Regions from separate parts of the Lamprobacter sp. genome, predicted to be linked through region 2. Evidence: predicted binding sites of a transcription regulator. Region 2 holds the regulator's gene; the other holds the start of a gene.
The links. The regulator FliA, encoded in region 2, starts transcription of late flagellar genes. The targets are predictions, from matches to a motif close to GCTAAAGTTNNNNNNNNNNCNGCCGATA.

Region 1: VBE63_RS08170 (NADH-quinone oxidoreductase subunit J) is a predicted target of FliA. The motif match lies at 2,378-2,405, and genes of this name have one in related genera.

The regions. Positions count from the first base shown of each region.
Region 1 is NZ_JAYESN010000022.1:43,910-58,543, reverse strand. Features, by position in the region: gene nuoL (NADH-quinone oxidoreductase subunit L) at 1-1,327, opposite strand, end outside; gene nuoK (NADH-quinone oxidoreductase subunit NuoK) at 1,359-1,664, opposite strand; gene VBE63_RS08170 (NADH-quinone oxidoreductase subunit J) at 1,661-2,311, opposite strand; gene nuoI (NADH-quinone oxidoreductase subunit NuoI) at 2,550-3,041, opposite strand; gene nuoH (NADH-quinone oxidoreductase subunit NuoH) at 3,119-4,165, opposite strand; gene nuoG (NADH-quinone oxidoreductase subunit NuoG) at 4,178-6,619, opposite strand; gene nuoF (NADH-quinone oxidoreductase subunit NuoF) at 6,697-7,986, opposite strand; gene nuoE (NADH-quinone oxidoreductase subunit NuoE) at 8,000-8,527, opposite strand; gene VBE63_RS08140 (NADH-quinone oxidoreductase subunit D) at 8,527-9,786, opposite strand; gene VBE63_RS08135 (NADH-quinone oxidoreductase subunit C) at 9,779-10,510, opposite strand; gene VBE63_RS08130 (NuoB/complex I 20 kDa subunit family protein) at 10,547-11,023, opposite strand; gene VBE63_RS08125 (NADH-quinone oxidoreductase subunit A) at 11,091-11,447, opposite strand; tRNA gene VBE63_RS08120 (tRNA-Leu) at 11,624-11,708, opposite strand; gene secG (preprotein translocase subunit SecG) at 11,778-12,245, opposite strand; gene tpiA (triose-phosphate isomerase) at 12,295-13,056, opposite strand; gene smpB (SsrA-binding protein SmpB) at 13,171-13,650, shown strand; gene ggt (gamma-glutamyltransferase) at 13,694-14,634, opposite strand, start outside.
Region 2 is NZ_JAYESN010000020.1:25,295-39,928, forward strand. Features, by position in the region: gene cheA (chemotaxis protein CheA) at 1-1,144, opposite strand, end outside; gene flhC (flagellar transcriptional regulator FlhC) at 1,355-1,903, opposite strand; gene flhD (flagellar transcriptional regulator FlhD) at 1,907-2,236, opposite strand; gene VBE63_RS07495 (methyl-accepting chemotaxis protein) at 2,240-4,132, opposite strand; gene VBE63_RS07500 (OmpA/MotB family protein) at 4,178-4,888, opposite strand; gene VBE63_RS07505 (motility protein A) at 4,881-5,699, opposite strand; gene VBE63_RS07510 (RNA polymerase sigma factor FliA) at 5,730-6,443, opposite strand; gene VBE63_RS07515 (flagellar protein FlhE) at 6,552-6,989, opposite strand; gene flhA (flagellar biosynthesis protein FlhA) at 7,041-9,068, opposite strand; gene flhB (flagellar biosynthesis protein FlhB) at 9,119-10,285, opposite strand; gene cheZ (protein phosphatase CheZ) at 10,393-11,058, opposite strand; gene cheY (chemotaxis response regulator CheY) at 11,098-11,487, opposite strand; gene VBE63_RS07540 (methyl-accepting chemotaxis protein) at 11,525-13,240, opposite strand; gene VBE63_RS07545 (chemotaxis response regulator protein-glutamate methylesterase) at 13,287-14,351, opposite strand; gene VBE63_RS07550 (CheR family methyltransferase) at 14,441-14,634, opposite strand, start outside.

The DNA.
Region 1 (14,634 bases), on a different contig from region 2:
CGCCCAGGGTCAGCAGCAGATGCGCAAGGCCAGCGCCGCCGATGTGCGAATGCCCCACCGCCTCGATGATCGCATCCTTGGAGAAGAAACCGGAGAATCCCGGGAAGGCGATCAGCGCCAGCGAGCCGAGCAGCGCGGTGATCCAGGTGATCGGCATGTAGCGCTTGAGCCCGCCCATGTTGCGGATGTCCTGATCGTGATGCATGGCAATGATCACCGAGCCCGCAGCCAGGAACAGCAGCGCCTTGAAGAAGGCATGGGTCATCAGGTGGAAGATGCCAGCGGCATAGGCCGAGGCGCCCAGCGCGGCGATCATGTAACCGAGCTGCGACAGCGTCGAATAGGCGACCACACGCTTGATGTCGTTCTGCACCAGCCCAACCAGCCCCATGAAGAAGGCGGTGACCGCGCCGATCACCAGCACGAACGACAGCGCTGTAGTCGAGAGCTCATAGAGCGGCGACATGCGCGCGACCATGAAGACGCCCGCCGTGACCATGGTCGCGGCATGGATCAGCGCCGAGATCGGGGTTGGGCCTTCCATCGAATCCGGCAGCCAGACGTGCAGCGGCATCTGCGCCGATTTGCCCATGGCGCCAATGAACAGCAGGATGCAGATCAGTGTCATCAACGAGACACCGCCAAACACCGCGACCTGGGTATCCGCAAGGTCCGGCGCCTGCGCGAAGACCTCGGCGTAGTCGAGCGAGCCGAAGTACATCACTACCGCAGCGATGCCGAGGATGAAGCCGAAGTCACCAACCCGGTTGACCAGGAAGGCCTTGAGGTTGGCCGAGATCGCCGACTCGCGCACCGTGTAGAAGCCGATCAGCAGATAGGAGACCAGGCCCACCGCTTCCCAGCCGAAGAACAGCTGCAGGAAGTTATTCGACATCACCAGCATCAGCATCGAGAAGGTGAACAGCGAAATATAGCTGAAGAAGCGCTGATAGCTGTTGGTGCCGACGCGCGAGTCCTCGGGCCAGTTATGGGCGTCGTCGGCCATGTAGCCGATGGTGTAGATGTGCACCATCAGCGAGACGAAGGTCACCACCGCCATCATCAGCGCGGTGAGGCGATCGACCAGGAAGCCGATCTCGAAGCGGATGCCATCGGCGACCATCCAGGTATAGACGGTGCCGTTGAAGGCCTGCTCGTCGTGCCAGATGAAGCGCGACAGCACCCAGAGCGACAGCAGGGTCGCGATGCCGACGCCAAGGATGGTCACCGAGTGCGCGCCGACGCGGCCGATCTTGCCGCCGAAGAAGCCGGCAATGATGGCGCCGATCAGCGGCGCCAGCACGATGGTCAGATAGACGGTCTCCATGGAAGGATTCTCCGAGCGGTGTCCGGTGGGCTCAGCCCTTGAGCATGTCCAGATCGTCGACGTTGATGGTGCGCCGATTGCGGAACAGGACCACCAAGATGGCGAGCCCGATCGCGGCTTCGGCAGCGGCGACGGTGAGGATGAAGAAGACGAAGATCTGACCACTCAGATCGCCGAGGAAATGCGAGAAGGCGACGAAGTTCATGTTCACCGCCAGCAGCATCAGCTCGATGCACATCAGCAGGATGATCACATTCTTGCGGTTCAGGAACACCCCGGCGACCGAGATCGAGAACAGCAGCCCGCCGAGCAGCAGGTAATCGGAAAGGGCGATCATTCGGAGTCCTCCTTCAGCGCCGGTGCCGCAGCCTGTTGACCCAGACGCGGTGCGGGCGGCATCGAGACCAGGCGAATGCGATCTGGTCCCTTCTTCACCCGCACCTGCTTCGAGGCATCCTGATACTTGGTCTCAGGCCGCCGGCGCAGGGTCAGGCGAATGGCGGCGACGATCGCCACCAACAGGATCACCGCCGCGATCTCGAACGGATACAGATAGGTAGTGTAGAGCTGCAGCCCGAGTTCGACCGTATTGCTGTAGTCGGCGGGCTGCGCCTCGGGCTTCGCAAACAGCTCTAGCCCGAAGTTGGACGGTCCCAACACCAAGAACAGATTCACCACCATGACCAGCGCGATCAGTAACCCGACCGGCAGATAGCGAATGAATTGCCCGCGCAGTGCGGCGATGTCGATATCGAGCATCATCACGACGAACAGGAACAGCACCATCACCGCACCGACATAGACCAGCACCAGCACGATGCCGAGGAACTCCGCCTCCAGCAGCAGCCAAAGGGCGGCACTGCTGACGAAGGCCAACACCAGAAACAGCACCGCGTGCACCGGGTTGCGGCGCGTCACCACCATCCCTGCCGCGACGACGGTGATGGCCGCGAAGACGTAGAAGAGAAATTTTTCGAAGCCCATGGGATTTCCAGCTGACGTGGCTGCTTGGGAGACTGGCTCTCGCGCGCAGTCAGACTATTGACAGTCGATCGTTCAATCGGGCAGCAACATGAGCCGCTGCGCTCGTTACTCGCTGCCCATCGACATCCCGCTGTTTGCCAAACTGGCCTTCAAGTCGGGACGTCGTTGATGGACAGGCTCCTGGCCTTATCCTGATCGCTTGACTCGATTGCCTGTATGAGCAACTCGGGTCTTGATCTCAGCGATAAGGCGCATCCGCGCTCCGTGCTGCTGCGATCCGCGATTCGTATTTATCGCCGATCGCGAGCAGTTTGTCTTTGGTCATGATGTTCTCGCCGCGATTCTCGAAGTGGTATTCATAGATATCGGTCTCGACGATCGAGTCGACTGGGCAGGATTCCTCGCAGAAGCCGCAGTAGATGCACTTGAACAGATCGATGTCGTAGCGTGTCGTGCGCCGCGATCCATCGGCACGCGGCTCGGCCTCGATGGTGATCGCCAGCGCGGGACAGACAGCCTCGCAGAGCTTGCAGGCGATGCAGCGTTCTTCGCCGTTAGGATAACGGCGCAGCGCATGCAGCCCCCGAAAACGCGGCGAGACAGGCGCCTTCTCCTCGGGATATTGCACCGTGAACTTGCGCTTGAACAGGTAGCGCCCGGTCAAGCTCATTCCACGGAAGAGTTCGGCGAGCAAAAGACTGTTGAGATAACTGCGAGCGGCTTGAAGCATGATTCACTCTATCGGCTGTGGACGGGCGCTGAGGTCGCGGTCACGCATCCTGGTAATCCAAGCAAGGACCAGCCTGGCTAGGCGGCCACTGCCGACCACCAGGGCGGCAACTGCGCGAGCACGGCCACCGCGACCACCAGAATCCAGACGATGGTGATCGGGATAAACACCTTCCAGCCAAGGCGCATGATCTGGTCGTAGCGATAACGCGGGAAGGTCGCGCGCAGCCAGAGGAAGACGAACATGAAGAAGAACGTCTTCAGTAGCAGCCAGATCACCCCAGGTACCCATGCCGTCGCTTCATCCAGGCTTGGAATGCCTTGGAAGGGCGACAGCCAACCACCGAAGAACAGCAGCGTGGTCAGCATCGCGATCAACACCATGTTCGCGTATTCGGCGAGGAAGAAGATCGCGAACGCCATGCCAGAATATTCAACATGGAAGCCGGCAACGATCTCGGATTCGCCTTCCGCCACATCGAAGGGCGCGCGGTTGGTCTCGGCCACGCCGGAGATGAAGTAGACCCCGAACAGCGGCAGCAGCGGCAGCCAGAACCAGGTCAGCAGACTGCCGCTTTGACTCTCGACGATCACGCTCAGGTTGAGGCTCCCAGCCGCGACCAGCACCCCCACGAGGGCGAAGCCCATGGCGATCTCATAGGCGACGATCTGCGCCGCGGCGCGCATCGCACCGAGCAGCGCGTATTTCGAGTTCGAGGCCCAGCCGGCGATGATGACGCCGTAGACACCCAGCGAGGTCAAGGCAAGCACATAGAGCAGACCGGCGTTGATATCGGCGAGCACCAAACCGGCGTCGAACGGGATCACGGCCCAAGCCGCGAGCGCCGGCACGATCGCGATCAGCGGCGCGAGCAGGAACAGGCCCTTGTTGGCCTTAGTCGGGACGATGATCTCCTTGACCAGGAGCTTCAGCGCATCGGCGATCGGCTGCAAGAGTCCGCGCCAGCCGACGCGGTTCGGCCCGATCCGTACCTGCATGTAGCCGATGACCTTGCGCTCGGCATAGGTATACCAGGCCACCACTGTCAGCAATGGGACGATGATCGCGATGATCGCGACCAAGCTCTGCAACGGCAGGGGGAGCCAGTTCCATAAGTCCATCATATACTTATACTCCTAGGCCTGGATCTTCTCGAGCCACACCGAACCGATGCAGGGCCCAAGCACTTGGCTACCATCAACGGCGGCCGGAATCCGGGCGCAGCCGAGTGCGATGCGGTCATCCAGGATCACCGGTGCCTGCGCTGCGATTGCAGCCGCTGATGCCGCTACAGTCTCAATGCCTGAGCTAGAATGCGCGCTCGCACGCGCCCCCCTGCCTTGGATCAGCCGCACCTGATCGCCCTCGACCAACCCCAGGTTGGCGGCCTGTTGTGGATTCAGGTGCACCGCCAGTGGCTCCGCCTGGGACGTACGCTGCAGGGCGAGTGCATGGCGCACCAACGCATCGCTTGCATAGATCGGTCGATTGCCGATGCGGCTCAGCTCGGGGCCAGAGGATGCCGGGCGTTCGGTGACGGAGACCAGCGCCGAGGGATCGCCCAGCCGGTTCTCAGGCTTCAGGTCTGCGCAGGCCTGAGCAACTTCATCATGGATATCGCGCGCGCTGTTCTGACTAAAGCCCTCGAGCTCAAGCATGGTCCCGAGAACCCGTAAGACCTTCCAGCCCGGGCGTGCATCACCAGCGGGGGCTACCGCACCCTGGAAGCGCTGCCAGCGCCCTTCGGCGTTCACAAAGGTTCCTGCCGTCTCGGCAAAAGCCGCGATCGGCAGCAGCACATCGGCCACCTCCTCAAGCGCTGTGCTCTTAAAGAGGCTGCAGGCGACCACCTGATTGGCTGAGCGCAGGGCGGCCATCGCCAAGCTCGGATCAGCCAGATCGCGATCCGGCTCCAAGCCCCAGAGCAGATAGCCCTGGCGTGGATCGGTCAACATCGCCTGAGCATCCAACCCCGGACGGTTGACCCTCGTACCCCCTGGTCGGCGATGCGGCAAACTGCCAGCCAATCGGCTGCCGAGGCTATTGGCGGCCTCCGCAAAGAAGCCGAGCTTGCACTCGGCGGCCGCCGCGAGCGCGGCCGCCAGGGCTCGAATTAGCGCGTAATCAGGATCAGACTCGGCCAAGGCGCCGAGCAGCAGGAGACCTTGCCCAGACTGGCCAGCCGTTTGCAGCGCGGTCGCCATCTGTCGATGCCATTCGCTGATCTCGGCAGTCGCCCCCTGCAACGGCTTGCCGAGCACCTGCAACAGGGCGCGTAGCTCGGAGGCCAGCGCCGAAGGCGCGGCAACCCGTTGAATGCTGCTGTGGTTGAGATCGACTGCGTAGGGGTTCAGGAGTCCAATAGTCGCGCCCGCGAGCGCGGCCTTGCGCAGCCGATGCGCCAGCAACGGTTGTTCCTGGCGCGGATCACTGCCGATGAGCAGCACAGCTTGCTGCTGCTCAAGCTTGGCAATCGGCATCCCCAGCCAGGGGAATCTTGGGTCGGCGGCATCGCCCCGGAAATCCTGCTGTCGCAGCCGGGTATCGATATGATCGCTGCCCAACGCGCGCACCAGCTTCTGCAGCAGATACTGCTCTTCCAGCGTCGCGCTCGGCGAGACCAGACAGCCGAGCTGATCCGGCCCTGGCGCTCGCAGCGCCTCAACCGCCGCATGCAAGGCCTGCTGCCAATCGACCACCTGCCATTGACCGTCGCGCTTGAGCATCGGCGCCGTCAGCCGCTCGGGGCTGTTCAGACCCTCGTAGCTGAAGCGGTCGCGATCCGAGATCCAGCACTCATTGACGGCCTCGTTATCGCGTGGATGCACGCGCATCACCTGGCCACCGCGAATGTGCAGATGCAGGTTCGAGCCGACACCGTCATGCGGCGCAATGCTCGGCTCAGTGGTCAGCTCCCATGCACGGGCGGTGAAGCGATAGGGCTTCGAGGTCAGCGCGCCGACCGGACAGAGATCGATGATGTTACCCGAGAGTTCATGCGCCATCGTGTGCCCGACGAAGGTGCCGATGCGCATGTCCTCGCCACGCCCGGTCGCGCCCAGCTCACGCAGCCCGGCGATCTCGGCGCCGAAGCGCACGCAGCGGGTGCAATGGATGCAGCGGGTCATCTCGGTGGCGATCAGCGGGCCCAGATCTTCGTCCTTGACCACACGCTTGCGCTCGCTGAAGCGCGAGACATCCTCACCGTAGCCCATGGAGACATCTTGCAGCTCACACTCGCCGCCCTGATCGCAGATCGGGCAATCCAGCGGGTGGTTGATGAGCAGGAACTCCATGGTGCCGCGCTGGGCATCGAGCGCCTTCTTCGAGCGCGTGAGCACCTTCATGCCCTCGCCGACCGGGGTCGCGCAGGCCGGTATCGGCTTCGGGAAGGGTCGCCCGCCCTGCTCCGCTTCCACCAGGCACATGCGGCAGTTGGCCGCGATCGAGAGCTTCTCGTGATAGCAGAACCGCGGGATCACGATGCCCTCGCGATCGGCCACCGCGATGATCATCTCACCGGGCGCCGCCGTGCAGACACGGCCGTCGATCTCGAGGGTAATCTTGTCGTCCGACATCGATGTAGATCTACCTGCTGAGGTTGCGCCGCAGCGTCATAGGGATTGCGCGAGAACGTCGAGCCAAGGCACGACGCTCAGGCGGCCTCGACCAGCGAACGGCCGTGCTCGACCAGATGCTCGAACTCGGACCGGTAATGCTTGAGGAAACTCTGCACCGGCATCGCCGCTGCATCGCCCAGCGCGCAGATGGTGCGCCCGCCAATCCGACCGGCCACGTTGTCGAGCAGATCCAGATCCTGCGGACGCCCGTTGCCGGCAAGGATACGATCGAGTACCCGCGCTAACCAACCCGTCCCCTCGCGGCAGGGCGTGCACTGACCGCAAGACTCATGCGCGTAGAAGTGCGCCAGATTGGCCAGCACCTTCACCATGCAGGTGCCCTCTGCGATGATGATCACCGCGCCGGAGCCGAGCATCGAGCCGGCCTTGGCGATGGAGTCGTAATCCATGTCGGTGCGCAGCATCACATCACCCGGGACCACCGGGACCGACGAGCCACCAGGGATCACCGCCTTCAGCGCCCGACCGCCGCTCACCCCACCAGCCATCTCGAGTACATCCTTGAACGGGGTGCCGAGCGGGATCTCGAGGTTGCAAGGCCGCTCGACGTGACCGGTCACCGAGAACAGCTTGGGTCCGCCATTGTTCGGCTTGCCCTGCTCCAAGAACCATTTGCCGCTCTTCTCCAGGATCACCGGCACCGAGGCCAGGGTCTCGGTGTTGTTGATCGTGGTCGGCATGCCATAGAGCCCGGCCTGGGCCGGGAATGGTGGCTTGAAGCGCGGCTGGCCCTTCTTGCCTTCGAGCGATTCGAGCAGCGCCGTCTCTTCACCGCAGATGTAGGCGCCGGCGCCTAGATGGGTGTAGAGATCAAAATCGACCCCTGAGCCGAGCAGGTTCTTGCCCAGCATCCCGGCTGCGTAGGCCTCTTCAAGCGCGCCATCGAAGCGTGCGATCGGCTCGTAGAACTCGCCGCGAATGTAGTTGTAACCGACCGTCGCGCCGATGCAATAACCGGCGATCGCCATCCCCTCGATCAGCTGATGCGGGTTGTAGCGCATGATGTCGCGGTCCTTGCAGGTACCGGGCTCACCTTCGTCTGAGTTGCAGACGATGTACTTTTGACCCGGCTTGGTGCGCGGCATGAAGCTCCACTTCAGCCCGGTTGGAAAACCGGCGCCACCACGACCGCGCAGGGCCGAGGTCTTGAGCTCGTCGATGAGCTGGTCTGGATTGGGCTTCTCGCGCAGGATGCGCTCCCATTGCACATAGCCGCCGACGCTGCGATAGCTCTCGAGGGTATAGCGCACTCGTGCATCGAGATGCATGGTGCGGAAGCAAACGGTGTTCTGATTCTCTGCCATAGGTCGCACGCGCTCAGTCGAGGTCGTCGATGATCTTGTCGATGGCCTCCGGGGTCACGCACTCGTGATAGGTCTTGTCGACCATCACCGCCGGTGCGTGCCGGCAGGCACCGAGGCATTCGAACTCCTTGAACGTGAGCTTGCCATCGGCGGTGGTGCCGCCAGGCGCTACGTTATATTTCTTTTCAATGTGGTGCATCAGCTCTTCGGCACCACCGAGCATGCAAGAGACGCTGTTGCAGACGCAGACCTTGTGCCGACCAACCGGTTCGAGATCGTACATCGCGTAGAAGGTCGCGACCTCATAGACCGCCGTCTCGGGCATGTCCAGATAGGCAGCCACCTGATCCATCAGCTCGCGGCTCAGCCAACCGCCATTGTGATCCTGCACCAGGGTCAGCGCCGGCATCACCGCCGACTGCTTCCATTCTGGCGGATATTTGGCGACGTGCTTATCGATCTCGGCGCGCAGCTCAGGCGTGAGCAGCGTCTCCTTGTCGACATCATGGATGACCGCGAGCGGTGTCGTGCGAAAACTCATCAGCGGTCGATCTCCCCAAACACGATATCCATGGTGCCGATGATCGCGACCACATCGGCGAGCATGTGACCCTTGGCCATCTCGTCCATCGCCGCGAGATGCGGGAAGCCGGGCGCGCGCACCTTGAGCCGATAGGGCTTGTTGGCGCCATCGGAGACGATGTAGCAGCCGAACTCGCCCTTGGGCGCCTCGACCGCGGCATAGACCTGACCCGGCGGCGGGCAGTAGCCCTCAGTGAAGAGCTTAAAGTGGTGGATCAGCGCCTCCATGTCGTCCTTCATACCGACCCGAGTCGGTGGCACCACCTTGTAATCATCGACCATCACCGGACCGGGATTGACGCGCAGCCAATCGATACACTGCTTGATGATGCGATTGGACTGACGCATCTCCTCGATGCGCACCAGATAGCGATCGTAGCAGTCGCCGTTCTGGCCCACCGGGATATCGAAGTCGACCTGATCATAGGCCGCATAGGGCTGCATCTTGCGCAGATCCCAGGCGACCCCGGAGCCGCGCAACATCGGGCCGGTGAAGCCCAGATTCTTGGCGCGGTCGGCATCGACCACGCCGATGCCAACGGTGCGCTGCTTCCAGATACGGTTATCGGTGAGCAGGGTCTCGTACTCATCGACCAGCTTTGGGAAGCGCTCGCTGAAGTCTTCGATGAAGTCGAGCAAAGAGCCACTACGAGGCTTGTTGAGCCTACGCATGGTGCGTTTGCCGTGCCACTTGGAGCTCTCCTCGGCAAAGCGCGGCATCTGCTCGGGCAGATCGCGGTAGACCCCGCCCGGTCGGTAGTAGGTCGCATGCAAGCGCGCCCCCGAGACCGCCTCGTAGCAGTCCATCAGGTCCTCGCGCTCGCGGAAACAGTAGAGGAAGACGCTCATCGCGCCGACATCGAGCGCATGCGCCCCAAGCCACATCAGGTGGTTGAGGATGCGGGTGATCTCGTCGAACAGGGTGCGGATGTACTGGGCGCGGATCGGCGCCTCGATGCCGAGCAACTTCTCGATCGCACGCACATAGCCGTGCTCGTTGCACATCATCGAGACGTAGTCGAGCCGGTCCATGTAGCCGATCGACTGGTTGTACGGCTTCGACTCGGCGAGCTTCTCGGTCGCGCGGTGCAGCAGACCGATGTGCGGATCGGCGCGATCGATGACCTCGCCGTCCATCTCCAGCACCAGGCGCAGCACACCATGCGCGGCCGGATGCTGCGGACCGAAGTTCAGCGTGTAATTACGAATCTCAGGCATTGGCTGCGTCCTTGGCACCGGTCACGGCCGGATGCTCGTCACCGAGGTAGCGGCTGTCGTCGCGGATGACCTTGGGCACCAACACCCGCGGCTCGATCTCGACCGGCTCGTAGACCACGCGCGCCTGCTCGGGATCGTAGCGCATCGCGACATGGCCGCTGAGCGGAAAGTCTTTGCGGAATGGATGGCCGACGAAACCGTAGTCGGTGAGGATGCGGCGTAGGTCTGGGTGGCCGTCGAAGAGGATGCCGAACAGATCGAAGGCCTCGCGCTCGAACCAGTCGGCCGCGGACCAGATCGACACTACGGACGGCACCAGTGGCTGAGCCCCGCCCGTGCGCACCACCAGTCGCAGCCTCCAGTTGTGCGCCAACGACAGCAGATGGTAGACCACAGCAAACCGCTCTGGATGATCGATCTCGAGCTCGAGATCACGATCAACGCCGCGGCCGAAGCCGAAGTGCGATGCCTCCGTGGTCGCCCACTCCGAGAGGCCATAGGCGGAATAGTCGACCGCGCAGAGGTCGATCAACTGTTCAAAGCCAAAGTCACTGTGATCCCGCAGTCGGCTAGAGGCTTCGATCAGCGCTGCTGCGGGCAGTTTGAGTGTCAGCTCGCCACGGTCGGCGCTGAGCTCGCCGCCAACCGCCGCAAAGTCCTCGTTCAGTCGCGTCGCCAGGGCGTCGAGACGCGAGTCGCCAGTGGTCATGGTCGGATCAGACATGAATATCTTGAGAGAAGCCTCGCCAAGCGTTGAGGGTCAGCGCGCAATCGTGTTGGTGCGACGAATCTTGTTTTGCAACTGCAGGATACCGTAGAGCAGTGCCTCCGCCGTTGGCGGGCAGCCTGGCACATAGACATCCACCGGCACAATGCGATCACATCCGCGCACAACAGAATACGAGTAGTGGTAATAGCCACCACCATTGGCGCAAGAACCCATCGAGATCACCCAGCGTGGCTCGGCCATCTGGTCATAGACCTTGCGCAAGGCGGGCGCCATCTTGTTGACCAAGGTACCGGCTACGATCATGACGTCGGACTGACGCGGGCTCGGACGGAAGATGATACCGAACCGATCCAAGTCGTAACGCGCAGCGCCCGCATGCATCATCTCCACCGCACAGCAAGCAAGCCCAAAGGTCATGGGCCAGAGCGAACCCGTGCGCGCCCAGTTGATGAGCTTGTCAGCGGTCGTGGTGACCACGCCCTCTTCGAGAATGCCTTCGATGCCCATAACAGTCCCCTAACTCAGCCTTAGCCGTTCCAGTGTCGCGACAGCTTCAAAGCCACCCTTGGTCACGTCACTCCCAGTCGAGCGCGCCCTTGCGCCACTCATAGATGAAGCCGACGACCAGCACGGCCAGAAACACAGACATAGCCACCAGCCCGGTCGTTCCCAATTCCTCTAGGACCACGGCCCATGGGAAGAGGAACGCAATCTCGAGATCAAACAAGATGAAGAGGATGGCGACCAGGTAGTAGCGCACATCAAATTTCATGCGTGCACTCTCGAACGCTTCGAAGCCGCATTCGTAAGGGGCGTCCTTCTCGGGATCAGGCCGACGCGGCCCGAGGAACATCCCAAGCACACGCGGTGCGAAGCCAATAAGGATCGCCACGACCAGGAAGATCAAGATATGAAGATAGTCTTCAAGCATCTGGCGGCGACTCCAACAAATAACCCGTTTTAGGCGACAAAAAACCCGCTGTATGCTAGTTCAGACAACCTTTGGTGTCAAGCACCAGAGACCGCCCAATGCCATAAGATTCAACAGCTTAGCAAAGCCCAGAAGAAAAAAGGCGGTACCCGCATGCGGGTACCGCCTTTTTGTAATGGTGCCGACGGCCGGACTCGAACCGGCACGGCTTGCGCCACTGCCCCCTCAAGACAGCGTGTCTACCAATTCCACCACGTCGGCAAGCTCATTAGTATTATCGCAGATTTTCAGTCTACCCGTGACGACATTATTAGGTTACTCGACAGAAGGTTAATCCTCTTCTGACGCTGAGCCCGGAGACGATTCTGCACTGCCTTCCACCCTCGTCCGATCCGCATCGACCGCCAGCGGCGGAAGATCATTAGTCGCCGCAGGCGACCCATCCGCGGGAACGACCGGCAGATCGCTGGTTGCCGAGGGTGCAGGCGTAGACTCAGGAGACCGCTCTTGCGAAGGGGCTATCGGAGCCGATAGATCCATCCCATCCATCAAGCCGCCCGGCTCGCTCACACGGGCCGCAAAGTAGGCGAGTGCGATACTGGTGACAAAGAACAGCGTCGCAATGATCGCCGTCGACCGCGACAAAAAGGAGCCCGAGCCCTGAGCACCAAAGACTGTCGACGAGGCGCCACTGCCGAAAGCGGCACCAGCGTCAGCACCTTTACCATGCTGAAGCAGCACCAGGGCGACCAGGCCGATCGCAAGAACCAGATGGAGGACGGTCAGGATGAGCTGCATGAGGTGTCTCGGTCCGCCGCGTGAGCCAGTCGGCCACGTCAGCTATCAGTTAGGCGTTCGCGTCGCCGGCCTTGCAGATCGCCAGGAAGTCGGAAGCCTTGAGTGCAGCCCCGCCGATGAGGCCGCCGTCAATATCGGCCTGCGCCATCAACTCAAGCGCATTCCCAGGCTTCATGCTGCCTCCATAGAGAATGCGCACCGCAGCCGCAACCTCCGCGCTCTTCTTGGCAATCCGAGCCCGCAAGAATGCGTGCACGTCTTGCGCCTGCTCAGGGGTGGCCGTGACCCCGGTGCCGATCGCCCAAACGGGCTCGTAGGCAATCACACCCTTGGCGATTGCCTCTGCACCAGCAGACTCAAGCACGGCATCAAGATGACGCGCAACGACCTCTTCGGTCTTGCCCTGCTCGCGCTCTTCGAGTGTTTCGCCGACGCAGAGGATCGGGGTCAACCCCTGAGCCACGACAACCGCATATTTGCGCGCAATGATCGCGTCGGTCTCGGCATTGAACAGACGACGCTCGGAGTGTCCCAGGATCGCGTAAGTGCAGCCAAAATCCCGCAGCATCGCCGCTGAAACCTGGCCAGTAAAGGCCCCGGATTCCTCGCGCGAGCAATCTTGCGAGCCATAGCGGATCGCGGTGTCTTTGAGCAGATCTTCGGCCAAATACAGGTATGGGAATGGCGGACAGACGGCCACTTCCGAGGCCTTGACCTCAGCGAGCCCGGCCTTGATGCCATTCAGCAGCTCGACCGTCTCGGCCTTGCTACCGTTCATTTTCCAGTTGCCTGCAATCAGGGGCTGACGCATGACTGTCTCCCGAATAAATTAGCCGATCATCATAGCGACCAACCTCGGCTCATGCAAGCCACCGGTGAACGAAAGAGGCTTCCGTCTTGCTGATCGGTGGCTTAGACTGTCGGCATGGCAAAAGGCAAGAAGAAACCCGGCACCCCAAGCAGCACCATCGCGCTGAACAAGAAGGCGAAGCACGAGTATCAGATCGAGCAACGCCTCGAGGCCGGGCTCGCACTCGAAGGCTGGGAGGTCAAGAGCATGCGCGCCGGCCGCGTCCAACTCAAGGAGGCCTACGTCAAGATCTTGCATGGTGAGGCCTTTTTGATCGGCTGCCACATCTCCGCGCTCCCCTCCGCCTCGACGCATGTCGACCCAGACCCTACGCGGACCCGCAAACTGCTGCTCAAGCGTACCGAACTCAGTCGCTTGATTGGCCAGACCGAGCGCGCCGGCTACACCCTGGTCCCGCTGGCCATGTACTGGCAACGTGGCCGCGCCAAGCTCGAGATCGGGCTAGCAAAAGGCAAGAAGCTCCATGACAAACGCGCCGATGCGAAAGACCGCGACTGGCAGCGCGAGAAGGAGCGGATCTTCAAGCAGCATTAGGCGCGCTTGCCTGCCCAAGACGCAGACTTTCTGGATACTGGCCTTAGGGTTGCCGCGCGACAGGCTCGGCTTCAAGCCCGCCTGTTGCTTGCGCTGCCTGCACCACAGCCTTACCAAGGCCGCGCGGATCGCTGGCAGCCTTCACCGTTCCGGCGGTCCGATCCCAAACAATCAGCTGCATGTTGCCAAAGTCCTGAGTCAGGGGCACCAAGCGATGCCCCCGCTCATAGAGTTCGCGTTGCACTACCTCGTCAAGCGCGTCAGCCTCAAAGACAAGCTCATCTGGCAGATACTGGTGATGGACGCGCGGAGCCGCCACCCAGTCCTGGGGATCACCGCCCTCAATGGCGGCGAGGATGCCCTGCAGCACCATGCTGATGATACGGCTCCCGCCTGGTGTCCCCAAGATCACGACCGCATCGTCGGAGGTCGCAAAGGTCGGGCTCATGCTGGACAGCATGCGCTTCCCGGGCGCGATCGCATTGGCAGCGCCGCCAACCAGACCATAGGCATTCGGCACCCCGGGCTGAGCCGCGAAGTCGTCCATCTCGTCATTCAGCAGTACACCTGTTGTCGGCGGCACGAAACCGGAGCCGAACGGATAGTTGATACTGAGCGTCGCCGCCACCCGGTTGCCTTCGGCATCGAGCACTGAGAAGTGGGTGGTATCCTGACCTTCGGGTTCAGGCGCTAAGGGCAGACTGGGTGTCGCGCGCACCGGGTCGATCCCGCGTGCAAGACCAGCGGTATAGAAAGGATGCGTCAACCGCTCAACCGGCACTTGGACCCGATCCGGGTCGCCAAGATAGTGCGCGCGATCTCGATAAGCGCGCCGCATCACCTCAACCAGCCGATGCACCCGATCGGCCTCACTGGATGCAGGCCCAAACCGCTCCTCAAGCGCCGCCAGCATGCCGAGCATCTGCACCAGTGCAACACCACCGGACGAGGGAGGTGCAGCGCTCAGGATCTGCCAGCCCTGGT
Region 2 (14,634 bases):
GGATCATGCGGATCGACATCACCGCTTCTTGCAGATCGCGGGCATTGCGCTGCAGTAGGCTCATGCCATTGACGAGCGCGCTGTTGCTGATGCCGTCAAGCTGGCTGACGGTCTGATCCAGCATCGATTGGGTGATGATGAGCTCGCCGACCAAATTGATGATTTGATCAACCTTCTCGACCGAGACTCGAATCGAGGACGACTCCGCTGCACCTTTCGTCTTGGCAGCGGGCTTGCCGGCGGCTTTTTTCGGCTCGCTCGCTGTGGGGGCTGATGGCGGGCTTGGTGGCGGCGCTTGCTTGACGACCTCAGTGGCATTCGATGCCGCGGTTGGCTCAGCGGCCGCCTCGGGCGCTGCGATGCGCTCAGCGGCGGCAATGGTCTCGACGGTCTCAGCGGTCTCGGATGGAGGCGTTTTCGCCGCCGTATCGGACAGCATATCCGATGCGGCCAAGGTCCGTATCTCGATCTGTTCAGGCTCGATGATGAAGCACATGACCGACTCGATATCGGCTGCGCTGGTCGTCGTCTGGAGCTGGACCTCGTATCGGCTCGTATCCCCGGACTGGGCGATAATCTTCCCGAACTGATCGAGCTCCTCGACCAGAAGGACGCGATTCTCTTCGCTGATCCCGAGGAGTGCGATGAGCAAACTGTCCGCTGCGGCCTCTTCCCCATGCTCCTCAACAGGGGGGTCGGCTGTCTGCCCTTGAGATTGGGCTGCGGGCTCCTTGGAACCGCCATTGCCACGCTGTTTGATCTCTTCCTCGGCGAGCTGTTGCAGGGTCTTGCAGATGCGCTCGAACGCCTCTTGGTCGGGCTCTTCGCCATTGCGATAGGCCGTGAGCTGATCGTTCAGCATATCCTTGGTTTCCAGAAAGATGTCGACAATGTCGCGGCGCAGGTTCAGTTCGCCATGCCGGGCATGGTCGAGCAGGTTCTCGAAGAGGTGCGTGGTCTTCTGTAAGGCCTCGAAGCCAAAGGTTCCGGCGCCGCCCTTGATCGAATGGGCGGTTCGGAAGATGGCGTTGAGCTGCTCGGCATCAGGCTCCTCGAGATTGAGCTCGAGAAGATAGCGCTCCATGTCCGCTAAAAGCTCTTCTGCTTCTTCAAAGAAGGTATCGTAGAAATCGGTGATATCCATCCGCGTTTCCGGCTCCCGAACGATCGACTGGAGTCAGGCCATTCTGTCACTGATGGCCCGACCATCTTGCCCCGCCTCCCTAGCGGCCGCCATCTCGGGCGTGCTTGCTTCTGCCGGCCTGAGTGCTAAAGGGGCAGGGGCTGCTGGCGCATGTATTTGGCGCTGAGCGATGTTGCTTCGCTAGGTGACTGTGCTCATAGGGTACTGTGCTCAGCTTGCCTTGCGTTCGGCCACCGCGGCCGCGCGCCGCATCGTCTTGCCAGCCCTAGAGGGTGGGTGACAGAGACCGCAGCGATAATCCTGAATGGGTGCATAGGCATGAACAATGAATTGACCACCGCAACGGGTACAACCTGTTAACTGTAGCAGATCATTCTCGAAGAATCGCATCAGCGTCCAGGCACGGGTGAGGGCGAGGACCGGCTCTTGACCGCTGAGCTGGACCTGCTCCTGATACAGCCGGAAGGCCCGCACAAAGGCGTCGATGCGGTCACAGCCAAAGTCTTGCTGCAAGCGTTGGTGGATATTGATGAACAGCGAGGCGTGGATATTCGGCAGCCAGGTGATGAACCAGTCGGTCGAGAACGGCAGCATGCCCTTCGGCGGCGACTTGCCTCGGAGCTCTTTGTAGAGCTTTGTGAGACAGGTGCGGCTGAGGTTGGTCTCGGTCTCCAGCACTTGTAGGCGAGCACCCAGCTCGATCAACTCCATGGCGAGCTGGACCTGATGCATCTCGGTGACCGGACTCTTTGTTGACATGGCTCAATTCCCCGTCTCTTCGGTCCTGCGGTGCGGGCGAGACGCCATCAGTAGCGACGAGTGGAAGCCTGAGAGGTCTTGTTCACGCGGCTGATGGGTCACGGTGCGGAGCTGCTCGACATCGTCGTAGCCGAAGCGGCAAAGTAACTGATTGGTTCTGGATAGTTTAGCGAGCTGTCGCGCGCTCAGCGACAAGAGAAGCTCGGCCATTTCATCGCTGATCTTGAGCCGAAACATTGCGCTTGCTCGATCGCTCTGAAGCATGCGATGAGCCAGCAGCAGATAGGTCAGATTGAGATCTTGGATCTCGTTGATCAGGCAGTCTTCGTCCATCTGTTAGTGGGTCATCCGATGTGGTAGAGCGGCCTGCCGCTGGCTGCGATCGTCCTCAGCCGTGGCGCCGAGCTCGAAGGCGTCGATCAGGGCGTTCAGATGCTCGGCAAGCGAGCGCATCTGAGCGGCCGATGAGGAGGTCTGGTTGACCATGGCGGCGTTCTGCTGGGTGACAGTGTCGAGCTCGGTCACCGCGGTATTGACCTCGGCCACAGCTGAGCTCTGCTCTCGGGTACTGGCGCTAATCTCTTCGAGCACGTCATTCACGTTGCTAATACTCTCTAAGATCTTGTTCATCGCCGCGCTCGCCTGCTCGACCTTGTTCAGGCCGAGGCGGGAGGTCTTGACGGATTCCTCGGTGACATCGCGGATCTCGCGCGCGGCCTGACGAGAGCGCTCGGCGAGTGTTCGCACCTCTTGTGCAACCACGGCGAAGCCTCGACCGTGCTCGCCGGCGCGGGCAGCCTCCACCGAGGCATTGAGCGCGAGGATGTTGGTCTGAAAGGCGATGCCATCGATTAAGGTGACAATATCGGTAATGCGCGACGACGCCTGGTCGATATCCTTCATGGTCGTGCGCAGCTCTTGCATCCCGGTTGAGCCCTGAGTTGCTGCCTCGCTAGCCGATGCGGAGAGCGCGGTGGCCTGATGGGCGGAATCCGCCCCATGTGCCACCGTGGCAGCGATCTCCTCCATCGCCGCCGAGGTTTGCTGAAGATTGGCGGCAGCCTCATCGCTGCGGCTCGCCAAGTCCTCACTACTTCGGGCAATGGAGCCTGAGGTCTCGTAAACGCTGCGCGCGCTATCGCGCACATCCTGCAGGGTTAACTGCATGCGCGAGACGAAGGCGTTGAACTGCCGTGCAAGCTCACTCAGCTCATCCTGGCCACTGGCATCTAGGCGCTGCGTGAGATCAGCCTCACCCTCGGCGATATCGCCCATCGCCGCGGCGGTGCGCTTGATCGGGCCGGTAATGGTCTGCGAGATCAGGAACGCAAGCAGGATGCCGATGCCCATGGTGACGGCGATGATGAACAGGGCGGCGTTGCGCGCGGTGTTCGCCCGCGCAATGTACGAGGTTCGGTCTAGCGTTACCTCAAGCACCCCCACGGGCTGACCCGAGAAGTCCCGCACGACCGCCCCCATCACCGCCACCGGTGTCTCCTCGTAGAAGTGGTCTTCGATCGGTTGCTCACCGTTCAGCGCTGCCTCGAGCGCTTCCTTGCTGAGCAGCGGCTGATCACCGAAGGTTGAGGCGAAGGTGGTAAAGCCGTTTCCCTCGCGCAGTCGCAGCGCCGCACCGGCGCCGAACTGTTCCTCAAAACGCTCGAAGAAATCCTGGCCAAAGCTCATCCCAAATTCGAGCGAGCCAATGTGCTGGCCTTGCCATTGCACCGGTTGCAGGCTGCGGATACCGAGCCCGAACACACCGCGCTCAAGGCCCGTGATGGGCTGCTGTGAGCGGTTGGTCTCAATGATCGTCTGGCGGATGGCGCTGAGGTCATCGCCAAACTTGTCCGGGCCATGGACGCGCAGAAACGAGGTGGCAGGGGGCAGATGAAACTGGAACTGGGCGATGCCGTACTGCTCACGCAGCGTCTTGAAGCCTGGCACAAAGAGCTCGGCAAGCCGGTCGCGGCGTTGCTCTGCAAAGGCCTGCTGAACCTCCGGGATCAGTGCAACCAGCGCACTCATGGCGCTCCCGCGGCGGCCTTCCGCGTCGAGGGTGGCCATGAGATTGCCGTGCAGCGAGCGCAACTCCCGCTGCTCGGCTTCCTGGATCACACCGTCGAGCCGGTCGAGTAGGTAGGGCACGATGATCGCGACAGCAACTAACAGCATGGCGACAAAGCCAGCGATGATCCGAAACCCAATGGGGAAATGGTCAAGACGCATGAGGGAGACTCACCCTTCTACTAGCTTGATCGTTATCGATCGAGATTAGAGACTTTGCTTCAACAACAGCTCAACACGGCGATTCGTGGCGCGCCCGGCGGCACTGTCATTACTCTCAAGCGGCTGTGTATCAGCATAACCGATGGCGCGTAATCTGCCTTCTGGAATTCCGGATTGAATCAGATAACGTAAGACCGCAATGGCGCGCGAGGTGGAGAGCTCCCAATTGGACGGGAAGCGTGCCGTTGAGATCGGGACATTGTCGGTATGGCCTTCGACCGAGACCTGTCCATCGAACGCCTCCAATGTCGGCACCAGCGACCCGATGACCTCTTGACCCTTAGCGGTCAGCTCCGCTTCGCCGCTGGCGAACAAGAGGCTGTTGTCGAGACGCAAGGTGATGCCTCCCTGTCCCTCGGCGATACTCACCCCATCAACGCCTTCCATGCCTTTGAATTGCTGCTGTTCGAGTGTCTGAATGGCCTGATCCTGGGGCAGTAGCCCGCTATGCTGCGGCAGCAGCCCCTGATTTGCGGGCAGCTGGCCGGCGCCGATAGCGGCCTGCTGATGCTGCTCTGTACCACCATCATTGCGCGCTTGGGTGCTATCGGAACTACCTGTTCCCAGCATCGAGACCAGGAGCACAAACAGGGTGATGAGCAGGGTCAAGACATCGAGATAGCTCATCAGCCAGGCATCGCTATCACCCCCGGTCTTGATCTCCGGCATCGATTGCCGATTGCCTCGATCAAGCATTTCTGGTTCTCTTCTTGGTTTTACTGATGCCGGGCTTGGTCGGATCACGAATCTCGTCGTGATAGGTGGCGACAAAGGAGTTCAGGGTCTCCTCAATGAACGAGGGTAGGCGGCGCTTGGTGATCAGCGAGATCCCCTCAAGCACCATATTCATCGCGATCAGCCGCTCCTCGGTGCGTCGCTCGAGCTTCACCGCAAAGGGTTTGAACACCAGATTGGCGAGCAGGATGCCGTAAAAAGTAGTGAGCAAGGCGACGGCCATGCGCGGCCCAATCACTTGCAGGTCGCCAGCCTCCATGACCTCGAGCATATTCACCAGTCCCACCAAGGTACCGATCATGCCGAAGGCCGGCGCATAGGTGGCCATGGTATGAAAGATCTGCGCCTCGGCATGCTCCCGGGCTTTGAGCCGCGCAATGCGCCAGCTGAGCAGGTCGAAAATCTCCTGCTCTTTGGTGTTGGCGATCACCAACTGGATACCGCTGCGGAGGAAGGGGTTGCGCATTTGGTCGAGCGCCGCCTCGACCGCGCGGACATCGCCTTTGAACCAAAGGCGCGCGACATCCACCAATTCCGTGATGTCGTCGCGGGTATAGGTGTTTTCGCGGCGGAACACCACGCCGACCAGGCCGACGACGCGCAGCACCTCACGTAGTGGATAGCTGATAAAGGTGGCCGCCATGGTGCCCGTGAGCACGATGGCGAGGCCGGGCAGATTGAGAAAACTATCGGGAGATTCCGCGGTGAAAAACAGAACGGTGCCAAGCAGCAGGATGCTGGCGAAGATGCCGATGACGGTAGAGGGATTCATGGGGACTTATGAGTGGAACTAAGCAACAGTTTATTGACTGGCCGCAGCCTCATGAAGCCGCGCCCTGAGCCGGCTGAGTGCTTGGCTGTGGAGTTGGCAGACGCGTGACTCGCTGACCCCGAGCACGGCGCCGATCTCCTTCAGGTTGAGCTCTTCTTGATAGTAGAGTGCCATCATGAGCTTTTCGCGTTCGGGTAAGGCCTCAATGCTCTCGATCAGGCGCTGACGCTGCTCGTCATCGATCAGGCCACTGAGCGAGGGGTCGGCGGGTCGGTTTGCCGCTCCCGGCTCGATCCCCTCTTGGATGAGTTCCTCAAAGGGTAGGAACTGACCATTGTTGGTATCGTTGAGCAATTGCCGGTAATCAGTCAGGTCGATCTCCATCTCAGCCGCAATCTCATGCTCCTCGGGTGTGCGCCCTAGCCGCTGCTCCAGTTTCTGTATGGCGTCGTCCATCGCACGCGCGTTGCGGCGGACGCTGCGCGGTAGCCAGTCGCGGCTGCGTAGCTCATCGAGCATCGCGCCGCGGATGCGCTGGTTGGCAAAGGTGGCGAAGCTCGCACCCTGGCTCGCATCAAAACGCCCCAGGGCCTCGAGCAGTCCCAGTGTGCCGGCCTGGATCAGATCGTCAAGCTCGATACTGGGCGGCAGCTTGACCTGCAGCGCAAGCGCCAGCCGGCGCACCTGCGGCAGATACTGCGTCACGAGTTCGTGCTGGTCGATCTTGCCTTTCGCAGTATACATCCCGTTTGCCTTGCGCTCTTCACCTTGCTCTCTTCACCTTGTGCCCTTCACCTTGTGCCCTTCATCTTGTGCCCTTCATCTTGCACTCTTCGCTTTCCTTATCTTCGATCATTGGTAATTCACGATGAGCTGCATGCCTCCCACGACCACGGCCTGCTGTTGCTGGGGGGCGAGGGCGAAATGAAACCGTAGCGGCAGCGTTGCCGGGTATCCAGCAAGCGCGGTGCTGCTGCCACGCATGCTGTCCACCGCGACACAGCGATCGGCCTGACACAGACGCCCCCTCAACCGGGCGCCCGGCGGGGCAGTGAATCGCCAAGTCAGGCTGTGGATCTCGCCTTCAGGCACCGACGCCGGCGGCTGCAGCGGCGCCGAGAGACTCTCCCGCTCGGCCATGCTCACGCGCAGCGGCGGTGCCGTCGCGACCCAACTCCCCGCGGCCCAGGCGCCCGGGCCACTGAATGATGCTAACCAGCATAACGCCAACAGGGTGATGCGGGCTCGAGTTGTCGCCTGAACGCCCTCTGTGGATACTGCTCTGCGCATTCGCCTTGTCGTCGGCCTTGGCATCCGCTTAGTGGTCCGCCTGCTCATCCGCTACCTGCCTCCAATCAATTGCGTCACCCGCAGGCTGCGATCATCCGGTATCTCCGCCTGGGACATCACCATCAGATGGCGCAAGCGTCGGCGCAGGAAACGCGCGAGCACGGCCCTCAAGCTGTGTTGGACAACCAGCACGGGCGGCTCGCCAGCGGCTTCCTGGCGGGTCAGTGCCTGCTCGGTTTGTTGCATCAAGGTCTCAGCCAAGCCTGGCTCGAGCGCACCGTTACCACTCATGGCCTGCAGTAAGACTTGTTCAAGCTGGGTGTCCAGCCCGATCACCCGCAGCACCTTCTCCCCCGGGAACCACTGCTGAACGATGGCACGCCCAAGCGCGATCCGCACCGCGGCGGTCAGCTCGCCCAGATCCTGCTGTTGTGATGCGTGTTCGGCCAGGGTGTCGAGGATGCTACGAAGATCGCGAATCGGAACCTCTTCGGCCAGGAGGTTCTGTAAGAGTCTTTGCAATGCGGTCAGTGAGATCAGCTTCGGGACGACCTCTTCGACCAGCCCCTTCTGCTCGGCCCCGAGCTTGTCCAGCAGGTTCTGGACTTCAGCACGGCCGAGCATCTCGGCAGCATGCCGGTGTAAGAGGTGATTCAGATGGGTGGCGACAACCGTGCTGGCATCCACCACGGTATAGCCATAGACCTGGGCATGCTCGCGCTGCTCGCTGCCAATCCAAACCGCGGGCAAGCCAAAGGCTGGGTCCTGGGTGGGGGTTCCCTCGAGCTTGCCGGTGACCTGGCCGGGATCGATCGCGAGCCATTGGCCGGGTAGAACCTCCGAGCGTCCGATCTCGGCATCTTTGAGTGAGACCAGATAGGTGTTAGGCCCAAGCTCCAAGTTATCGCGGATATGCACCACTGGCGGCAGGAAGCCAACATCTTGCGCAAACTTCTTGCGCACGCTCTTGATGCGGCCGAGGAGCTCGCCGTGTTGGCGTTGGTCGACCAGCGGGATCAAGCGATGTCCGACCTCGAGTCCGAGGGTGTCGACCAGTTGCACGTCGTCCCAGCTCGCCTCCGGGGTCTCTCTGGTGGTTGCCGTCGGCTCGACGATCGCCTTCTCGACCAGCCGTTTTTCCCGCTGATGCAACAGGTACCAAGCCAGACCGGCAAGCAGAGAGGTAAAGATCAGAAAGACCAGGTTAGGCATGCCTGGGACCATGCCCAACATGCCCATTACGATCGCGGCCAGGATCATCACCTGCGGATTGATGAACAGCTGGCTGATCATCTGCTGCCCGACGTCCTGCTCGGTGTTGACCCGGGAGACGGTCACGCCGGCGGCGGTCGAGATCACCAACGCCGGTATCTGTGCGACTAGGCCATCACCGATGGTCATCAGCGTATAGGTGCGCGCCGCATCACCGAAGCTCATGTCATGCTGCATCATGCCGATCAGCAGGCCACCGATGATATTGATGACCATGATCACCAGGCCGGCGGTCGCGTCACCGCGGACGAACTTGCTGGCACCATCCATCGAGCCATAGAAGTCCGCCTCTTGCGAGACCTCGCCGCGGCGCCTGCGCGCCTCGTCCTCGCCAATCAGCCCGGCGTTGAGATCGGCGTCAATCGCCATCTGCTTACCTGGCATGGCGTCGAGCATGAACCGCGCGCCGACCTCGGCGATACGCCCGGCACCCTTGGTGATGACCATGAAATTGATGATCACCAAGATCAGAAAGACCACCAAGCCGACGGCGAAATTACCGCCGATCAGGAACTCACCGAAGGCCTGGATCACCTTGCCGGCACTGTCACCGCCCTGATGGCCCTCCATCAAGATGACTCGGGTCGAGGCGACATTGAGCGAGAGGCGCAGCAGCGTCGTAAACAGCAGCACCGCCGGAAAGGCCGCAAAATCCAGTGGCTTCTGGGTAAACATGCTCACCAGCAGCACCAGCACGGCGAGGGCGATATTGAAGGTGAACAGCAGATCCAGGATGAACGGCGGCAGTGGCAGGATCATCATGCTGAGAATCAGCAAGATGAGCACCGGCCCGGCAAGGACCTTCATCTGTACATTATTGAGCCAGGGCTGCTTCTCGAGCAGTGCGCTGAAAGCGGTCATGGGCGCGCCTCAGGGCTCGGTTTGTCTGCCGGAACCTGCAGTGCCTCCGGAATCGGGAGGTTTTCCGGCGGTGGCGGCAGCGGACCACCGGCGCTGTTGAATTGCCGTAACTGGAAGGCCCAGGCCATCACCTCGGCCACCGCGGTGTAGAGCGCCATCGGGATCTCGGCGTCGAGATCCACATAGCGATAGAGTGCGCGTGCAAGCGGGGCAGCCTCGAGCCGAGGCACCGCATGCGCATCGCCGATCTCGCAGATGCGGGCAGCGACCTGGTCAACGCCCTTGGCAACCAGTCGAGGTGCTGACATGCCTTGTTCCTCGTATCGGAGCGCAACGGCATAGCGGCTTGGGTTGGTGATGATGACATCGGCCTCTGGCACCTTGCTCATCATACGGCCACGTGCAATCGCCTGCTGTTGCTGGCGAATGCGGGCCTTGATCTGCGGGTCCCCCTCGGATTCCTTGTGCTCACGCTTGACCTCTTCTTTGCTCATCTTCAGCTTCTTGGCGTGGCTCCAGAGCTGGTAAGGAATATCGATGAGAATGACCACCAGCAGCGCCAGCACCATGAGGGCGCTTGCCATGACCGCCAATTCCAAGCTATTTGCCAGCGCCTGCTGGATCGGCTGATCCATCAGGTCCATGTAACGCCCGCGGTTGGCCATCAGGAAGGTGACGGCAATACTGCCAACCAGAACCGATTTCGCGATCGCCTTCGCGAGCTCGACCAGTGCCTGGACGCCGAGCACCCGCTTGAGTCCTTTGATCGGATTGAGCTTGGATAGCTGTGGCTGCAGCGCCTTGGCCGAGACCAGCCATCCACCCAGCAAGACCGGAGCGATCAGGGCTGCGAGCGCCAGCAAGAGGAAAACCGGCAGCATCGTGAACAGCGTGCGCTTGACGAGGTCGGTCGTCTTGACCAGCATCAGCGGCACCTCGAAGACCTCGCGCCGCTCGAACAGGAAGGCCTGCTCCATGATCAGCCCGAGCTGATCGTAGATCATGGCGCCCCCAGCCCAGAAGGTTCCGACCCCAACCAGCAGCAGCATGAAGGTCGTCAGCTCGCGGGAGCGAGCAACCTGTCCCTCTTCACGCGCCTTCTCTAAGCGTCGCGGGGTGGCTTCTTCGGTTTTTTCTTGGTCGTTGCCTTGGTCTTCAGCCATAGCCGGTCATCGAGCATGCGGGTGAAGCGCCACCGGTCTTCACGGGAGGCAGGCTGCGCAACAGCGATGGTGCCTATGGCGGAGCGACGGGGCAAGCGAGCGCCTGTTCAGAAACCGAGCTCGTCGAGCAGGGCGTCGACCTGATCCTGGCTGCCGACCACATCATGAGCATGAGGGTCGATCTGCGGGCCGTTGAGTAGGCCTTCGTTGCGACCGCTATCGGCTCGGCGCTGCATCTCGTCACGCGCCTGGCCTTCTGGCACGCTGTCGATCAACACTTGAACGAGCTGATTCTCGATCTCTTTGATGACCTCCATCATCCGCTTGATCACCTGGCCGGTCAGGTCTTGGAAGTCCTGCGCCATCATGATGTCGAGCAGCTCTTTGTTGGTGGCCTGCGTTTTCTCCGGCACCTCAGCTAGAAAGCTGCGCGTATCCACGACGATGGCGCGGGCGGCGTCCAACTCATGAGGTTCCGCGAACCACTCCGCCCAGCGCTGATCGAGCGCCGCCGCACGGCTCTCCAGCTCCTCCTGCAGCGGTTGTGCCCGATCAATGGCATTCAGTGCACGGTGGGCCGCCTGCTCGGTCATATTGGCAATGTAGTTGAGCCGGTCACGGGCATCGGGGATAGCCTCTGCGGCCTTCTCGATCTCTTTGTCGAGACCGAGCTCGCGCATGCTGTCGCGCAGTAGGCGCGTCAGATTCCCGATGCGCGAGATCAGCATGTCCATGCCTTGCTGATCATCCTGCGGTTTTTGTTCCGTGGTCATTGTCTATCTCCAGTAATCCTGGACGGTCGGCGGGCGCTGTTACCAGCCCAGTTTCTCGAAGATCTTGTTCAATTTTTCATCGAGTGTGGCGGCCGTAAAGGGTTTGACCACATAACCGCTGGCACCTGCTTGGGCGGCAGCAATGATATTTTCTTTCTTGGCCTCGGCCGTCACCATCAGCACCGGTAGATCCTTCAGGTCAGGATCGGCGCGGATCTGTTTGAGCATCTCCATCCCATCCAGGTTGGGCATGTTCCAATCCGCAACCACGAACTTGAAACCGCCGGCCTTGAGCTTGTTCAAGGCGTCCTGGCCATCCTCGGCCTCCTCGACGTTGGTGAAGCCCAGCTCTTTCAGCAGGCTGCGCACGATGCGCCGCATGGTCGGAAAGTCATCAACGACCAGTATATTAATGCTTTTGTCTACCATCCCGAATTCTCTCTATTCGTTTTAGAAGGCTTCGTTTCTAGAAAGCTTCCCACTCGTCTTCGGCTGTTGCTGTCTGACGTTGTGGCGGCTCCGACTTGTCCGAGGATTCAAGCCGGTAGGACGCAGGCAGCGCAGCCTGCCGCGCCTGCGGTTGAGCGCTGTTACTGTGCCCTTTGCTCGGCAAGGCGCGAGCGGGGCTCGCTGTCTTCTCCAAGCGGAACCTTGAGATCGCCTGTTCCATGCGGCTCGCCTGCTCTTCCAGGGAGGCTGCGGCCGCGGATGCCTCTTGCACCAAGGCCGCATTCTGCTGCGTGACCTCGTCCATCTGGCCCACAGCCTGGCTGACCTGGTCAATGCCCTGGCTTTGCTCTTGGGAGGCGGCTGAGATCTCGTCCATGATATCAGTGACTCGACGCACAGCTCCAACCACCTCTTCCATGGTGGTTCCGGCATTTTCCGCTAATGATGAGCCGGCCTGGATCTGCGATACAGCCCCTTCGATCAATTCCTTGATCTCTTTTGCAGCCTCGGCGCTGCGGCTGGCCAGGTTGCGCACCTCGCCTGCCACCACGGCAAAGCCGCGCCCCTGCTCGCCGGCGCGGGCGGCTTCAACCGAGGCATTGAGCGCCAGGATATTGGTTTGGAAGGCAATCGAATCGATCACGTTGGTGATCTCGGCGATCTGCTGAGAACTGTTCGAGATGCCATGCATGGTCTTCACCACCCGATCGACCACCTCGCCACCGCGCTCAGCGGTGGCCGAGGCCTCAAGGGCAAGGCCGCTGGCCTGGCGAGCGTTATCAGCGTTCTGTTTAACGGTGGCCGTGAGCTCTTCCATGCTCGAGGCGGTTTCCTCCAGTGCCGAGGCCTGCTGCTCGGTGCGTGATGAGAGATCGGCGTTGCCGGCGGCGATCTCGCTGGCGCCCAGATGAATGGCCGCACTGCTCTGGCGCACCTCGGCGATCACGCTCGCGAGGTGCATGACCATGCGTTTCATGGCCACCAACACGCTGCTGTCGTCATTCGACTTGGTCTGGATCTCCAGGCTCAAGTCTTGATCTGCAACGCGTTTCGCGATCTCCGCCACCTGATAGGGCTCGGCACCGAGCTGGCGATTGATGCCGGCGATGATCAGCCAGGCGAGCAGCAGGCTACCGACCAAGACCACGACCAGTGCGGTGATAAGCAGCGTGCGGCTGCGCTGATACGCGGCTGAGGCGTCCTCATAGGTCGCCTTCGCGACCTCGACCTGGACCGTCATCAGATCCTGAAACCCCTCGGAGATCGGATCGATGAGCGGATAGAGCCGGTTGCTGACGAAGGCCTCGAGCGCGGCCTTGTCCTCGCGCTGCATGATCTGTTGCAGCTCCTGAATGCCCTGATTCGCGGCTTCTAACCGGGGGCTGACAGCGGCAACCAGGCGTTCTTCGTCGGCGACGAGATCAGTGCCCAGAAAGGCTTGCCAGTCTGAGGCAGTCTCCGTCAGCGCGTTGGCCATATTGGTGCGGCCTCTGCTCCAGCTGAGCGTACCCGCATTGACCTTGTGCGAGCTGTCGACGACACTGACTGCATACTGCTCGACAATCGATTCGAGCTGGTGCAGGGGCACCACCCGGTCCTGGTAGACCGAATCCAGTCCCTTTACCGCTTGTTGCTGACCGTTGAGCCCAAGGACGGTCAGGGCCACCAAGGCGGCGGCGAGCAATCCGACGAGGAGGGAGATCTGGGTTGAGATCTTAATCTGTTTGAACATCTGGTCTTTCCCTTCATCTTGTCATTGAGCCGAGTCTGCGAATCCGCTAGACCCGCTGCGCCCGACCGGATGCGGCCGCGAGCGCCATCATGCGCGGTGCAATCTCCTCGAGCCTGATCACCTCACAGGCCCCGCCGAGCGCAATCGCCTCGCGCGGCATGCCAAAGACCACACAGCTGGCTTCATCCTGAGCGATGGTCGGAGCCCCGGCATTGCGCATCTCGAGCAGACCGGCGGCACCGTCCTTGCCCATGCCGGTGAGCAGCACTCCGATCGCATTGCGTCCTGCATTCTGGGCCGCCGAGTGAAACAGCACATCGACTGAGGGGCGGTGGCGGTTGACGGGCGGACCATCGTCGAGCTTGACCACATAATTGGCACCGCTCCGAGCTAGCTTCAGATGCTGGTCACCAGGGGCGATATAGGCATGCCCCGGCAGCACCCGCTCGCCTTCTTCTGCCTCCTTCACCGAGATTTGGCTGAGTCGATCGAGCCGATCGGCGAACGAGCGGGTAAAGCCGCCGGGCATGTGTTGGGTGATCAGGATACCTGGGCTACTGGCCGGCAAGGGCTCGAGCACCTGGCGGATGGCCTCGGTGCCACCGGTGGAGGCGCCAATGATGAGCAGCTTTTCGCTCGAGATCATCGGCGCCTTGATTCGCGCGGGGGGGGGATCGCGGCGTCGCGGAGCCTGCCGGGGGCGGGAATGCGCGGCGGCCCGGATCTTCTCGGTGATCTCCTCGGTGTAGCTCAGCATGCCGCGGCGAATGCCGATAGAGGGCTTGGAGACGAAGTCCAGGGCGCCAAGCTCGAGGGCGCGCAGGGTCACTTCCGAGCCGGCCTGGGTCAAGGAGGAGACCATCAGCACCGGCATCGGACGCAACCGCATCAGGCGCTCGAGGAAATCGAGGCCATCCATCCGTGGCATCTCGACATCCAGGGTGAGTACATCGGGGTTATGACGCTTGATCAGATCGCGCGCCATAATCGGGTCCGAGGCCACCGCAACCACCTCCATGTCGGGCTGGCTGTTGATGATCTCGCTCAGCAGGTCGCGGATCAGCGCCGAGTCATCGACGCAAAGCACCTTAATCTTATTCGTAGAGCTCAAAATAAGCCTCCTACACCCCTCTCTCGGTCGGTGACAGACCCGGCCGCATTGGGCTTGGGCACCATGTCGCGAGCGCGATGCTCAACAGATCAGGCGACGGTATAGACCGTCTGACCGCGGAGTCGGAAGGCCTGGGTGATATAGGTAAAGTTCTCGGAGTGGCCGGCGAATAAGAGGCCGTCGGGCTTCATCATCGGAGCGAAGCGCTCGAGGATATGTGCCTGGGTTTTTTTGTCGAAATAGATCATGATGTTACGACAGAAAATCGCATCAAAAGGGCCTT